One region of the Streptomyces sp. NBC_00576 genome, then DNA from elsewhere that is predicted to be linked to it. Evidence: predicted binding sites of a transcription regulator. Region 1 holds the regulator's gene; each other region holds the start of a gene.
The links. Region 1 encodes HrcA, which represses chaperone genes, less so after heat shock. Its sites were predicted from a motif close to TTNGCACTCNGNNNNNCNGAGTGCNAA; they were not measured.
Positions count from the first base shown of each region.

Region 2: the regulator HrcA is predicted to act here: its motif matches at 3,314-3,340, upstream of groES (co-chaperone GroES).
Region 3: the regulator HrcA is predicted to act here: its motif matches at 3,616-3,642, upstream of groL (chaperonin GroEL).

Region 1 covers NZ_CP107780.1:7,525,686-7,530,931, reverse strand. Annotated here, with positions in the region: gene OG734_RS32790 (nitronate monooxygenase) at 1-869, opposite strand, end outside; gene dnaJ (molecular chaperone DnaJ) at 1,003-2,139, opposite strand; gene hrcA (heat-inducible transcriptional repressor HrcA) at 2,140-3,156, opposite strand; gene OG734_RS32775 (MBL fold metallo-hydrolase) at 3,470-4,225, shown strand; gene OG734_RS32770 (DUF3097 domain-containing protein) at 4,257-5,096, shown strand; gene hemW (radical SAM family heme chaperone HemW) at 5,183-5,246, opposite strand, start outside.
Region 2 covers NZ_CP107780.1:3,999,506-4,004,751, reverse strand. Annotated here, with positions in the region: gene OG734_RS16895 (RNA polymerase sigma factor) at 1-85, shown strand, start outside; gene OG734_RS16890 (class I SAM-dependent methyltransferase) at 154-1,362, opposite strand; gene OG734_RS16885 (polysaccharide deacetylase family protein) at 1,453-2,382, shown strand; gene OG734_RS16880 (polysaccharide deacetylase family protein) at 2,379-3,161, shown strand; gene groES (co-chaperone GroES) at 3,485-3,793, shown strand; gene groL (chaperonin GroEL) at 3,915-5,246, shown strand, end outside.
Region 3 covers NZ_CP107780.1:4,930,402-4,935,647, forward strand. Annotated here, with positions in the region: gene OG734_RS21080 (Uma2 family endonuclease) at 1-386, shown strand, start outside; gene OG734_RS21085 (NADH:flavin oxidoreductase) at 479-1,603, opposite strand; gene groL (chaperonin GroEL) at 1,824-3,452, opposite strand; gene OG734_RS21095 (cold-shock protein) at 3,853-4,059, opposite strand; gene OG734_RS21100 (MoaD/ThiS family protein) at 4,514-4,789, opposite strand; gene thrC (threonine synthase) at 4,901-5,246, opposite strand, start outside.

The sequences.
Region 1 (5,246 bases):
GCGTACGGGCCGTGCTCGCGCAGGAAACGGTTCACCAGCCCCCGGGCCGGCCGGCCGGAGAACGCTCGCGTCAGTTCCGTACGGACGAAGAGGGGGTTCGTCAGCGCCTGCTTGTGCAGGGTGTGGGCGCCGGATTCCGGGGTGGCCAGGAAGGCGGTGCCGAGCTGGGCGGCACTCGCGCCCGCGGCGAGGACGGCGGCGATCTGGCTGCCGCGCATGAGCCCGCCGGCGGCGACGAGGGGCAGGTCGACGGTCTCGCGGACCTGCGCGATGAGGGAGAGAAGCCCGATGGCGGCCCCGTCCGCCTCGGGGTTGTCACGATGGGTGCCCTGATGACCACCGGCCTCGACGCCCTGCACGATCACCGCGTCGGCCCCGGCCCGCTGTACGGCGAGGGCCTCCTCGGCGGTGGTGGCGGTGACCAGGGTGAAGGTGCCGGCGCGGCGGAGGGAGTCCAGTACGTCGCTGCTCGGCACCCCGAAGTGGAAGGAGACGACCGGGACCGGGTTGTCGAGGAGTACGGCGAGCTTGGCGTCGTAGCCGTCGTCGCGTCCGCTGTCCGGGTCGCCCAGCTCGGTGTCGTACCAGGTGGCCTCGCCGGCGAGCTGATGGGCGTAGACCTCGACGGCGGCGGGATCGGCATACTCGGGCTGCGGCATGAAGAGGTTCACGCCGAAGGGACGCCCGGTGAGCCCCCGCAGCGTTTTGATCTCCTGGTACATCCCGTCCGCGGTCTTGTACCCGGCGGCGAGAAACCCGAGCCCGCCCGCATCGGCGACGGCGCCGGCGAGCTGCGGGACGGAGACGCCGCCCGCCATGGGGGCCTGCACGATCGGGTGAGGGAAGAGATCGGTCAGCGCGGAGGACATGACGGCATGTTGTCACGTCCCCTGCACAAGTCCGAATCAGGCCCGTACAGCCCGTCCGGCGTTTGAGGACGAGTGCGTTCAGTGCGAAAGCGGGGTCTGGGGGCGCAGCCCCCAGAGAGCCCGCCCCCTACCCTCAACGCCCGTTGAACGCATCCTTCAACCGCGAGAACAACCCCTGCTGCCCAGGCTGGAACTGCCCCGTGGGCCGCTCCTCACCCCGCAACTGCGCCAGCTCCCGCAGCAGCCGCTCCTGCTCAGGATCAAGCTTCGACGGAGTCATGACCTCGACATGGACGATGAGATCACCGCGCCCGCCACCCCGAAGATGCGTAACCCCCCGCCCGTGCAGCGGAATCGACTGCCCGGACTGCGTGCCCGGACGGATGTCGACCTCCTCCAGCCCGTCGAGCGTCTCCAGCGGCACCTTCGTGCCCAGCGACGCCGCCGTCATCGGAAGAGTCACCGTGCAGTGCAGATCGTCCCCGCGCCGCTGGAACTGCGAGTGCGGCAGCTCATGGATCTCGACGTACAGGTCACCGGCGGGACCACCACCCGGCCCCACCTCACCCTCACCGGCGAGCTGGATCCTCGTACCGTTGTCGACACCCGCAGGGATCTTCACGGTCAGCGTCCGCCGCGACCGCACCCGCCCGTCACCGGCGCACTCGGGGCACGGCGTCGGAACGACCGTTCCGAACCCCTGGCACTGCGGGCAGGGCCGGGATGTCATGACCTGGCCCAGGAAGGACCGCGTCACCTGCGACACCTCACCCCGACCGCGACACATGTCGCAGGTCTGGGCGGAAGTCCCCGGCGCCGCACCCTCACCACTACAGGTGGCGCACACCACGGCCGTGTCGACCTGGATGTCCTTGGTGGTCCCGAAGGCGGCTTCGTCGAGCTCGATGTCGAGCCGGATCATCGCGTCCTGGCCGCGCCGCGTACGCGACCTCGGCCCCCGCTGGGACGCCGTTCCGAAGAACGCGTCCATGATGTCCGAGAAGTTCCCGAAGCCACCGGCGCCGAAGCCGCCCGCGCCTCCGCCGCCCGCCTGCGAGAGGGGGTCGCCGCCGAGGTCGTAGACCTGCTTCTTCTGCGGGTCCGACAACACCTCGTACGCGGCGTTGATCTCCTTGAACCGCTCCTGCGTCTTCGGATCGGGGTTGACGTCCGGGTGCAGCTCGCGGGCGAGCCTCCTGAACGCCTTCTTGATCTCGTCCTGGGACGCGTCGCGGCGCACGCCGAGTACGGCGTAGTAGTCCGTGGCCACTTACGACTCCGCCAGGATCTGTCCGACGTACCGTGCCACTGCGCGTACCGCTCCCATCGTTCCCGGGTAGTCCATGCGGGTCGGTCCGACCACGCCGAGCTTGGCCACTGCCTCGCCGCCCGAACCGTAGCCGACCGACACGACGGACGTGGAGTTGAGTCCCTCGTATTTGTTCTCGTGACCGATTCGTACGGTCATGCTCGAATCCCCGGCCTCACCAAGGAGTTTGAGAAGTACGACCTGTTCCTCCAGAGCTTCCAGAACCGGCCTGATAGTGAGGGGAAAGTCATGTCCGAAGCGGGTCAGATTGGCGGTTCCGCCGATCATCAGCCGCTCCTCGGCCTCCTCGACGAGCGTCTCCAGAAGGGTGGAGAGCACCGTCGCGACCGTGCCCCGGTCCTCCGCCTCGAAGGCGTCCGGGAGGTCCTGCACAAGCTGCGGCACGTCCGCGAACCGGCGGCCCGCGACCCGGCTGTTGAGCCGCGCGCGTAGATCCGCCAGAGACGTCTCCCCGAAGGGCGCCGGGCAGTCGATCATCCGCTGCTCCACCCGGCCCGTGTCCGTGATCAGCACGAGCATCACGCGCGCGGGAGCGAGCGAGAGCAGCTCCACGTGCCGCACGGTGGACCGGGTGAGCGACGGATACTGCACGACGGCGACCTGCCGCGTCAGCTGGGCGAGCAGTCGCACTGTCCGCCCCACGACATCATCGAGGTCGACAGCGCCGTCCAGGAAGTTCTGGATGGCACGCCGCTCGGGCGCCGTCATCGGCTTGACGCCGGCGAGCCTGTCGACGAAGAGCCGGTAGCCCTTTTCGGTCGGGATGCGCCCGGCGCTGGTGTGAGGCTGGGCGATGAAGCCCTCGTCCTCCAGCGCCGCCATGTCGTTGCGGACGGTCGCCGGCGAGACCCCGAGGTTGTGCCGCTCGGTGAGCGCCTTGGACCCGACCGGCTCCTCGGTGCCGACATAGTCCTGGACGATCGCGCGCAGCACTTCGAGCCTGCGTTCACTGAGCACCGCGCACACCTCCAGCTGCTGTCGTCCCCTGAGTGCCTACCCGATACCCGGTCTCCCGCACCGGTCTCGGTCTATATGGCTCTTCGGCCCTTCATTGGCCTCCCTGGCACTCTTCGTGTGCGAGTGCCAGAGTTCCCCGGCCCAGTGTACGGCTGTCGGGTACGCCCCCGGCAAGGGCAGCCCGCACTGACCTGCCGACGTGTACCGACCTGTCCTGCGATGTCGCGTCCTCGGCAACCAGCTCGGGCCCACGGCTTCCCGCGACGTCCCGCGGCTTCCCACGGCTTCCGCCCTCTCCGGCTAGCGTCGCCGCATGAAGGTGACTTGGGAAGAGCCGGGGTGGGACGACCTGGGCTGGGAGCGCCTGGCGGCCGGGGTGGGCCGGTGCCGGCTGCCGGTCTGGGACTGCACGGTGGGACTGGTGACCGGGCCGGGCGGCGCACTGCTGATCGACGCGGGATCGAGCCTCGCGGAGGGCGCGAAGGTGCGTCTGGAGGCCCAGGCGCTCGCCGGTCGCCGTGTGGACTTTCTCGCACTCACACACGCCCATTTCGATCATATTTTCGGATCGGCGGTGTTCGCGGGTGCGTATGTCTTCGCGGCAGGGGGCGCGGAGGGCGCATTCGAGAAAGTGGGGCGCGAGGCGTTGTGCGCGGACGCGGTGCGCAACGGTCTGGATGTCCGTGCGGCGGAGGAGGCGGCGGACACCCTGGTCGTCCCGCACCGGGAGGTCCGGGGGGCGCTCACCGTCGAGCTGAACGACGGCCCGGAAGTCGTCCTGCGGAACGTCGGCCCCGGCCACACCCACAGCGACCTCGCGGTCCTCGTACCGGGCGATCCGACAGTCGTCTTCTGCGGCGATCTGGTCGAGGAGTCGGGCGAACCGCAGGCGGGCCCCGACGCCGTACCGTCGCACTGGCCCACGGCCCTCGACCGTCTCCTCGCTCTGGGCGGCGAGGACGCACTGTACGTACCCGGTCACGGCGCGGTGGTGGACGCGGCGTTCGTACGGGCCCAACGGGACGCCCTGGCAAGCCGTTTCGGCGTGTCGCGAGGGCCGGTGAACTGACGCCGGGGGCGCTTCTCCTATCGTCATCCGAATGCGCCAGTACTCTCCGGACCTGACCCCGCCGTGGAAGAAGCCCAAGCCCGTACCGCAGGTCCCGGCGGACCCGGGCCTGGTGGTCGAGGAGCCGGGGACGGGCTTCTGCGGCGCGGTGATCCGCTGCGAGGCGGGCACAGTCACCCTGGAGGACCGCTTCGGCAAACACCGCGTGTTCCCGCTGGAGCCGGGCGGCTTCCTGCTGGAGGGCAGGGTGGTGACCCTCGTACGCCCCACCGGGTCACCGTCGACGTCATCGTCGTCGGTACGTCCGTCCCGTACCGCTTCCGGTTCGGTGGCGGTTCCCGGGGCCCGGGCACGGGTGGCCCGGGCGGGGCGGATCTATGTCGAGGGCCGTCACGATGCCGAACTGGTCGAGAAGGTGTGGGGAGACGACCTGCGGGTCGAGGGCGTGGTCGTCGAGTATCTGGAGGGCATCGACGACCTACCCGCGATCGTGACCGAGTTCGCCCCGGGCCCGGACGCCCGCCTGGGCATCCTGGTGGACCACCTGGTGCCGGGTACGAAGGAGTTCCGGATCGCGCAGTCGGTGACGAGCGAACACGCGCTGGTGGTCGGGCACCCGTACATCGACGTGTGGGAGGCGGTGAAGCCGGCGTCGCTGGGCATCCCGGGCTGGCCCCGGATCCCGCACGGGCAGGACTGGAAGACGGGGGTGTGCCGGGAGCTGGGGTGGCCGGAGAACACGGGGGCGGTGTGGCGGGCGATTCTGGCGCGGGTGGGCTCGTACAGGGACCTGGAGCCGGAGTTGCTGGGCCGCGTGGAGGAACTGATCGATTTCGTGACGGCACCGGAACCCAGCCCGTCCGGCGCTTGAGGACGAGGCCCGTTCAGGGCCGAAGCGGGGGTCTGGGGGCGCAGCCCCCAGGGATGGGACGGGTAAGGGCGGCGGGGGCGAAACCCTCAGTCCACCAGATCCCGCACCACCGCATCCGCCAGCAACCGCCCCCGCAACGTCAGCACCGCC
Region 2 (5,246 bases), 3.5 Mb from region 1:
CGAATTCCTACGAGCAGCAGAACTAACCCAGAACGAACGCGAACGGCACTTGCTACGCATGAGAGCGAAGGAGTGCGCCCCGTAGAGGCGCGGGGCTGTATCGATCTGCGGCTCCGCCGCGGGGCGCGACAAGCCCCCACCGGGCCCGCGCCTTCAGATCTGCCCAACCCGCGGAGCGCTCCGCACCGGATGCCCCACAAGCATCGCCGGCGCCCCCGCCACCCGAGTCAGAAAAACCGTCGCCGAGTTGGGCCCCCGAGGCTTCACCATCTTCCGGAGCTCCTCGGGCTCGACCGCCGACCCCCGCTTCTTCACGGTCAGCACCCCGACCCCCCGCTCCCGCAGCAGAGCCTTCAACTTCTTTACCCCGAACGGCAGTTGATCGGTGATCTCGTAAGCGGAGGCATACGCCGTAGCCCGCAGCTCATCCGCCGTCACATAGGCGATCGTCTCGTCGACGAGCCCCCCGCCGACCTCCTCGGCCACCTCCGCCACCAGATGCGCCCGGATGACGGCACCGTCGGGCTCGTACAAGTACCGCCCCACCGCACGCACTTGAGGATCCGGCAGCCCCCGCCCGACCAGAACACGCGGCCCCGGCAGCAGAGTTGCCCGCACCATCCCGGGCTCGGTCCCGAACCACAGCACCGCTTCCTTCACATCCCCGCCGTCCGAGATCCACTCGGCCCCGGCGTCGGCGGGAATCGCCTCGTGCGGCACACCGGGAGCGATCTTCAGCGCGGCCAGCGGAGCCTTCCGCGCCGCCTCCACGGCCCACGACAACGGCGGTGAGTACGCCTCGGGATCGAAGATCCTCCCGCGCCCGCCCCGCCGCGCGGGATCGACGAACACCGCGCCGTACGCCGTCGTGTCGACGTCGGTGACGTCGGCCTCCCGTACCTCCACCAGATCCCCGATCCCCAGCGCCTCGACGTTCGCGCGGGCGACGGCGGCTGTGAGCGGATCCCGGTCCACGGCGAGGACACGGATGCCCGCCCGGGCGAGCGCGAGGGCATCGCCCCCGATCCCGCAGCACAGGTCAGCGACGGAGGTCACGCCCAACTCCCTGAACCGCCCCGCCCGGTACGCGGCCACACTCGCCCGAGTCGACTGCTCGACCCCGTTGGGCGTGAAGAACATCCGCCCGGCGTCCCCGGCACCGAACTTCGCCACCGCCCGCTGCCGCAACCGCTCCTGTCCGAGCGCTGCCGAGACCAGTTCGGCGGGATGCTCGCGGCGCAGCCGGGTGGCGACGGCCAGTTCACGGGCCGGCTCGGTGCCGCGCACCTCGTCGAGGAGGGCGCGGCCCTGAGGGGTGAGCAGGGCGGCGAAAGCGGAGAGGGCGGCGGCGAGGTCGTTCACCAGGTCATTGTGAGCCAGACGGTGGACGGCGTGCTTGTGGCGCCGGTGTCGGACCGTCCGCACGGCAGGGCCCTGGGAAGATCCGACACCATGCGGACTGTAGGACAAAATGACAGTAAATGGGCCTCGGTCGGGCTGTGTGCCGGGACGGCCGCACTGGCCCTCGCAGTCGGCTGTGCCGCCGCAGGCGCCCCGAAACCGGTCCGCCCGGCCCCCGCCCCCGCCGGGCGCCAGCAGCAGTTCCACGCACCCGCGGCCCGCGCCCTCGACGCGTACGCCCAGCAACTGCGCCGTTCCTACGCGACCCGCGCGGCCGCGGCCAAGCGCTGGGGCCTGACTTCGCCCCCGCTGATCGCACCCCAGCCCCCCGCCCGCAAACCGCAGCTCACCACCCGCAAGGGCTTCGAGGTGGACGACCACGAGGAACGCGGCCTGCCGCCCGTCTTCACCACGATCCCCACCCGCCACAAAGTCGTCTTCCTCACGATCGACGACGGCGCCGAGAAGGACCCGGCGTTCCTGCGCATGACGAGCGAACTGAAGATCCCGTACACCGCCTTCCTCAGCGACTACCTGGTCAAGGAGGACTACGGCTACTTCAGGAAGATGCGCGACCTGGGCGTCGTACTCAACAACCACACCCTCCACCACCGTTACCTGCCCGCCCTCTCCTACGAGCGCCAGAAGGCCGAGATCTGCGGCATGCAGGACGTGATCAGGAAGCGGTACGGCACCCGCCCCGCCCTCTTCCGCCCGCCCTACGGCAACTACGACGAGGACACCTTGCGCGCGGCCAAGTCATGCGGTGTGAAGTACGTCCCGCTGTGGAACGAGGAGGTCTTCGCGGACCACTGGGACTACCGCGAGCCGGACCGGGACATCCACCCGGGTGACATCGTCCTCAGTCATTTCCGGGGCAAGGGCGACGGAAAGGGCACGATGCCCGACATGATCCGCCGTTTCATGAAACTCGTCACCGTCAAGGGATACGCGGTGGCCCGCCTGGAGGACTACCTGTGACCGCGCGCCCCCTGGCCGCCGCCGCACTGGCCGCCGCACTCCTCGCGGCAACGCTGACCGGCTGCGCCCAGTCCGTGGACCCCATCGAACGCCTCGGCAGAAAGGCGGCCCACGCGGCCCGGCAGGCGGCCCGTACGCACTCCCCGGCCGGCGACCCACACGCGTACCGCCGCTGGGGCCTGCCGTCTCCCCTGCGCCCGGCCCCGCCCCCGTCCCAGCGCCCCCGCCTCCGCACGGCGGGCCCCGGCCTTCCCCCGGTCGTCGACCACATCCCGACCCACGACAAGGTCGTCTTCCTCACCTACGACGACGGCGCCGAACGCGACCCCCGGTTCGTCGACCTGGTCCGCGAACTGCGCCTCCCGGTCAGCATGTTCCTCACGGACAGCGTCGTGGGCCCGGGCTACGCCCACTTCGCCCGCCTGCGTGAGGTCGGCGCGAACGTCCAGAACCACACCCTGGACCACCAGTCCCTGCGAGGCCTGCCGTACGCAGGCCAGCGCGCCGAGATCTGCGGCCAGCAGGACAAACTCCGCGAACGCTTCGGCCTCCGCCCCCGCCTCTTCCGCCCGCCCTACGGCACCTACGACCCGACCACTCTGAGGGCGGCCGCGGACTGCGGAGTCTCGGCGGTGGTGCTGTGGACCGAGGGGGAGAAGCCGCTCCGGGCGGGCGACATCGTCCCCGTGGAACTTCCGCTGGTCGAACGGACGGTGAGCCTGCTCAGGCAGGTTCAGGAGCAGGGGCTGAGGGTGGGCCGGCTGGAGGACTACCTCTGACATGTCCAGCCCGTCCGGCGTTTGAGGACGAGCGCGTTCAGCGCGACACGGGGGTCTGGGGCAGAGCCCTCAGGGACCGGCGATCACACCAACCCACGGCCACTCATCTGGACCCACGATCACTGGAAACCCCCGCGAAACCGCCGACGGCATTGGCACTCCGCTTGACCGAGTGCTAATCGCAGTCATAGTCTCAGGTCTGGCACTCCCCCCTGGAGAGTGCCAATAGCGACGGGCAGGTCCGGCACCCGCGACGACGGATCCACCTGGTCGCCACCTCAGACAGTTAACCCCGTGAGATCTCCGAAGGGGGAGGTCGGATCGTGACGACCACCAGCTCCAAGGTTGCCATCAAGCCGCTCGAGGACCGCATTGTGGTCCAGCCGCTCGAAGCCGAGCAGACCACGGCCTCTGGCCTGGTCATCCCGGACACTGCCAAGGAGAAGCCCCAGGAGGGCGTCGTCCTGGCCGTGGGCCCGGGTCGCTTCGAGAACGGCGAGCGCCTGCCGCTCGACGTGAAGACCGGCGACATCGTGCTGTACAGCAAGTACGGCGGCACCGAGGTGAAGTACAACGGCGAGGAGTACCTCGTCCTCTCGGCTCGCGACGTGCTCGCGATCGTCGAGAAGTAATTCACTCGGCATTACCAGCATTGCAGTGAACTGCGCCCCTGGCCCCCGCGACTCTCAACAAGCCGGGTGCTGGGGGCGCGGTTCGTTCTCCCAAGAATTCCGAGAGGGCTGAACCGCTCCTATGGCGAAGATCCTGAAGTTCGACGAGGACGCCCGTCGCGCCCTTGAGCGCGGCGTCAACAAGCTTGCCGACACGGTCAAGGTGACGATCGGCCCCAAGGGCCGCAACGTCGTCATCGACAAGAAGTTCGGCGCTCCCACCATCACCAACGACGGCGTCACCATCGCCCGCGAGGTCGAGCTCGACGACCCGTACGAGAACCTCGGCGCCCAGCTGGTGAAGGAGGTGGCGACCAAGACCAACGACATCGCGGGTGACGGTACGACCACCGCCACCGTGCTGGCCCAGGCGCTCGTCCGCGAGGGCCTGAAGAACGTCGCCGCCGGCGCCTCCCCGGCCGCCCTGAAGAAGGGCATCGACGCGGCGGTCAAGGCTGTGTCCGAGGAACTCCTCGCGACCGCCCGCCCGATCGAGGAGAAGTCCGACATCGCCGCCGTGGCCGCGCTCTCCGCGCAGGACACGCAGGTCGGCGAGCTCATCGCCGAGGCGATGGACAAGGTCGGCAAGGACGGTGTCATCACCGTCGAGGAGTCCAACACCTTCGGCCTGGAGCTCGACTTCACCGAGGGCATGGCCTTCGACAAGGGCTACCTGTCCCCGTACATGGTGTCCGACCAGGAGCGTATGGAGGCCGTCCTCGACGACCCGTACATCCTGATCCACCAGGGCAAGATCGCCTCCATCCAGGACCTGCTGCCGCTGCTGGAGAAGGTCATCCAGACCAACTCCTCCAAGCCGCTGCTGATCATCGCCGAGGACGTCGAGGGCGAAGCCCTGTCGACCCTGGTCGTGAACAAGATCCGCGGCACCTTCAACGCGGTCGCGGTCAAGGCCCCCGGCTTCGGCGACCGCCGCAAGGCGATGCTCGGCGACATGGCCGCGCTCACCGGCGCCGAGGTCATCGCCGAGGAGGTCGGCCTCAAGCTCGACCAGGTCGGCCTCGACGTGCTCGGCACCGCCCGCCGCGTCACCATCTCGAAGGACGACACGGTCATCGTCGACGGCGGTGGCGACACCGGCGCCGTAGCCGGCCGCGTCAACCAGATCAAGGCCGAGATCGAGAACACGGACTCCGACTGGGACCGCGAGAAGCTCCAGGAGCGCCTCGCGAAGCTGGCCGGCGGCGTGTGCGTGATCAAGGTCGGCGCCGCCACCGAGGTGGAGCTGAAGGAGAAGAAGCACCGTCTCGAGGACGCCATCTCCGCGACCCGCGCCGCGGTCGAGGAGGGCATCGTCTCCGGTGGTGGCTCCGCGCTCGTCCACGCCGTGAAGATCCTCGAGGGCAACCTCGGCAAGACCGGCGACGAGGCGACGGGTGTCGCGGTCGTCCGC
Region 3 (5,246 bases), 2.6 Mb from region 1:
TGTACCACGAACAGGATCTCAAGATCGGCGCCTACCGCAAAGGGAACGCCACCGCGGATGCCGCATTGGCGCCGTTGGATCACTTCATCGCCGAGGACAAGAACTGGGCCTCGCCGGACGGTGTCCTCATGGTCGTCGAAGTCACCTCCCACGACCGCGACACCGACCGACGAGACCGCATCAACAAGGCGCGCGGCTACGCGGAGGCAGGCATCCCCGTGTACCTGCTGATCGACCGGGACAACCACACCCTGGTCGTGTACAGCGAGCCGAAGAACGGCTCCTACCAGCAGAACCCTTCGTACCCGTACGGAGCCGTGGTCGACCTCCCCGCACCCGTGAATGTCACCCTCAACACCGAGAAGCTCAAGGACTACGCCGACTGAGCCTCGGCCGACACCCCACGGCCCGAAATCCAGAGGGCGGCCCCGAGAAGGAGCCGCCCACCATCAACCACACAACCGTGGCCCGACTCGGCTCAGCTCAAAGACCCCAGCGCCGACGCGTCGTAAGCCTTCAGCTCGCCCGTCCTGTCCTCCAGGACCTTCGCCGCCCACTCCGGGTCCTGGAGCAGCGCGCGGCCCACGGCCACGAGGTCGAACTCCTCGTTCTCCAGGCGGTCCAGGAGGTCGTCGATGCTCTTGATCGGGGAGCCCTCGCCCGCGAAGCCCCGGATGAAGTCGCCGTCGAGGCCGACCGAGCCGACCGTGATGGTGGGCTTGCCGGTGAGCTTCTTCGTCCAGCCGGCCAGGTTGAGGTCCGAGCCGTCGAACTCCGGGAGCCAGTAGCGGCGCGTGGAGGCGTGGAAGGCGTCGACGCCGGCCGCCGCGAGCGGGGTGAGGATCGACTCCAGCTCCGCGGGGGTCTCGCCGAGGCGGGCGTCGAAGGCGCCCGACTTCCACTGCGAGTACCGGAAGATGATCGGGAAGGACGCGGACACGGCCTCGCGTACGGCGGCCACGATCTCCGTCGCGAACTTCGTACGGGCGACCAGGTCGCCCCCGTACGCGTCGGTGCGACGGTTGGTGTCCGCCCACAGGAACTGGTCGATCAGGTAGCCGTGGGCGCCGTGCAGTTCGACTCCGTCGAAGCCGATGCGCTCGGCGGCCACCGCGGCCTCGACGAACGCGTCGATGACGTCGTCCAGGTCCTCCTGCGTCATCTCCTTGCCACCGCCGGCGGTGCCGTCCAGCCGCAGACCGGACGGGCCGACCGGCGGCGCGTCGGCGTACGGGGGCTGCCCGGCCTCCCTCGTCATGCCGATGTGCCACAGCTGCGGCACGATCTTCCCGCCGGCCGCGTGCACGGCGTCGGCGACCTTCGCCCAACCCGCGAGCTGCTCCTCGCCGTGGAACCGGGGGACGCCGTCACTGTCACCGGCGGATTCGTGTCCGACGTACGTGCCCTCGGTGACGATCAGACCGACTCCCGCGCCCGCACGGCGCGCGTAGTACGAGGCCACGTTCTCCCCGGGGACGCCACCGGGCGAGAACTTGCGCGTCATCGGCGCCATCACGATCCGGTTCGGCACGGTCAGACCGTTCAGCGTGACAGGGCGGGCGAGGACCTGGGCCGCGCGGGAGGTCTGGGCGGGGGCTGTCACGTGGGGGCTCCTCGGAAGGGGACGGGAGACGAACGGAGGTACAGACGCAGTTGCTTGCATATGCATCAACTACGGCCCTCCGGCCCTCCATTCCGCCCGCCGGGGAACGCCTGCTGTGATCCCGGCCACTACACGGGATAAACGCCCGAGGGCGGCACCCTCCTCGTAAGGAGAAGGGTGCCGCCCTCGGTACGAAGGACGGTGATCAACCAGAGGTCGATCAGAAGTCCATGTCACCGCCCGGCATGCCGCCACCGGCGCCGGCGCCGGCGCCGGCCTTCTCCGGCTTGTCGGCGATGACGGCCTCGGTGGTGAGGAAGAGCGCAGCGATCGACGCGGCGTTCTGCAGCGCGGAGCGCGTCACCTTCGCCGGGTCGATGATGCCCTCGGCGATCATGTCGACGTACTCACCGGTCGCGGCGTTGAGGCCGTGGCCGACGGGAAGGTTGCGCACCTTCTCGACGATGACGCCACCCTCGAGACCACCGTTGACGGCGATCTGCTTGAGCGGGGCTTCCAGGGCGAGACGCACGATGTTGGCGCCGGTCGCCTCGTCACCCGTCAGCTCGAGCTTCTCGAAGACCGAGGTGGCCTGGAGCAGGGCCACGCCGCCACCGGCGACGATGCCCTCCTCGACGGCCGCCTTCGCGTTGCGAACGGCGTCCTCGATGCGGTGCTTGCGCTCCTTGAGCTCGACCTCGGTGGCGGCACCGGCCTTGATGACCGCAACACCGCCGGCGAGCTTCGCCAGGCGCTCCTGCAGCTTCTCGCGGTCGTAGTCGCTGTCCGAGTTCTCGATCTCGGCGCGGATCTGGCTGACCCGGCCGGCGACCTGGTCGGCGGAGCCGCCGCCGTCGACGATCGTGGTCTCGTCCTTGGTGATGACGACCTTGCGCGCACGGCCCAGGAGGTCCAGGGAGGTGTTCTCGAGCTTGAGACCGACCTCCTCGGAGATGACCTCGCCACCCGTGAGGATCGCGATGTCGTTCAGCATCGCCTTGCGGCGGTCACCGAAGCCCGGGGCCTTGACCGCGACGGACTTGAAGGTCCCGCGGATCTTGTTGACGACCAGGGTCGAGAGAGCCTCGCCCTCCACGTCCTCGGCGATGATCAGCAGCGGCTTGCCCGACTGCATGACCTTCTCCAGGAGCGGGAGCAGGTCCTTGACCGAGGAGATCTTGGAGTTGGCGATGAGGATGTAGGGGTCCTCGAGCGAGGACTCCATGCGCTCCATGTCGGTCGCGAAGTACGCCGAGATGTAGCCCTTGTCGAAGCGCATGCCCTCGGTGAGTTCCAGCTCCAGACCGAAGGTCTGGGACTCCTCGACGGTGATGACGCCTTCCTTGCCGACCTTGTCCATCGCCTCGGCGATGAGCTCGCCGATCTGCGTGTCGGCGGCGGAGATGGAGGCGGTCGAAGCGATCTGCTCCTTGGTCTCGACCTCCTTCGCCTGGTCGAGCAGCGCACCGGAGACGGCCTCGACGGCCTTCTCGATGCCGCGCTTCAGGGCCATCGGGTTCGCACCCGCGGCCACGTTGCGCAGTCCTTCGCGGACCAGCGCCTGGGCCAGGACAGTCGCGGTCGTCGTGCCGTCGCCGGCTACGTCGTCCGTCTTCTTCGCGACTTCCTTGACCAGCTCGGCGCCGATCTTCTCGTACGGGTCCTCGAGCTCGATCTCCTTGGCGATGGAAACACCATCGTTGGTGATCGTGGGGGCGCCCCACTTCTTCTCGAGGACGACGTTTCGGCCCTTGGGGCCGAGGGTGACCTTGACGGCGTCGGCGAGCTGGTTCATCCCGCGCTCGAGACCGCGCCGTGCCTCCTCGTCGAACGCGATGATCTTGGCCATGTGAAGTGGTCCTCCCGGACTGGGGTGGATTGCTCCGGACCGCGCTGGCGCCCGCGACGGACGGCCTGCCTGCCTCGGTGATTCCTTGCACCACCTGGCCTGCGGACCTCACCCACCCGGTCCTTCGTTATCACTCTCACCTTCAGAGTGCTAACGCCAATAATTAGCACTCGCCCCTACCGAGTGCAAGCGGCTCTCGAAGATCCGCAGGTGAACAGGGGGGTCGCCCACGCCATCCACGGACCGCCGCAGGCATGCCGACGGGTTGGCCGACAGGTTGGCGGACATGCCGCGGGCATGCCGAAGGGCTCGTACCCCGTGAGGTCCCACGGGGTACGAGCCCTTCGAATCCTTCAACGAAGGAAGAAGAACGTCGCTTGCGATGCGCCGGCGCGTTGCTTCAGCTGGTCGCCAGACGGACCATGTCCGCCTGCGGCCCCTTCTGGCCCTGCGAGATCTCGAAATCGACCCGCTGACCTTCCTCGAGGGTGCGGTAGCCGTCCATCTGAATCGCGCTGTAGTGGACGAAAACATCCGCACCACCGTCGACCGCGATGAAGCCGTACCCCTTCTCCGCGTTGAACCACTTGACGGTGCCCTGAGCCATGCCTAACTCCCCTATTACTGGCCCTTGCACGGATCCGCACTTCGCGGATCCGGGTCAGACCTCACCCCCCCAACCGGTGGAGGTGTGCGCCGGAACGCGTCGACCGCGGCCGAATGTATCTGTCCAACTGCCCTCTGCAACAGGTCAATCGGACGAGAAATCCGGGCACGCCAGGTCAGTAAATATGCGGAGAATTCACGCGGATTCAGGGCAAGCCGGGCCCCACAAAGAGAACAAAAAACGCAAAAGGCCTGCACACTTTGGCTACTTCTCGTTGGGTGCGCGGCAGGAATTAATACGCGTGCGGCGAGCGAAGTGGTGCGGCTTCCCCAACTGTACCGCGCTCAACCATACAGAATTGCCCCCTCCGCTTCTCTCACGGAGGGGGCAATTCGATGAACTCTCGGTAATCAATGTTACCGACGGTTACTACTCGCGGGTATCAAACCCGGGATCAGCCTCCGGCGACCGCCGGAATGATCGACACCCCGGCACCGTCCGGCGTCGCCGTCTCCAGCCCCTGCTCGAACCGGACGTCGTCGTCGTTGACGTACACGTTGACGAAGCGACGCAGCTTGCCCTGATCGTCGAGCACGCGGGCGGCGATCCCCGTGTGGTTCTTCTCCAGATCAGCGATGACCTCAGCGAGGGTCCCACCCTCAGCGGCCACCTCGGCCTGTCCACCGGTGTAGGTACGCAGGATGGTGGGGATGCGGACGGAAACGCTCACGATTGACCTCCGGTCAGGTGGAGCGCCCCAAAGGGGCGCGGGGCTGTGCTGGATGTGCGGCTACCGCCGCGTGGGCGCGACCAGCCCCCACGGACCCGCAGACAACAACGGCTATACGAGGCCGGCGTCCCGGAAAGACTCAAGGCTGGGCCGAATCGTCGCAGTCAGCCCGACGTCGGCCACCGCGTCCAACGTCTTGAGACCGTCCCCGGTGTTCAACACGACAGTCGTGAGCGTCGGGTCGAGGAGACCATTCTCGATCAGCTTCTTCGCCACACCCACGGTCACCCCACCGGCGGTCTCCGCGAAGATCCCTTCCGTACGCGCGAGCAACCGAATCGCGTCGACGATCTGCTCGTCGTTCACGTCCTCCACCGCCCCGCCGGTCCGCCGCGCGATATCCAGCACGTACGGCCCGTCCGCCGGGTTGCCGATCGCCAGCGACTTGGCGATGGTG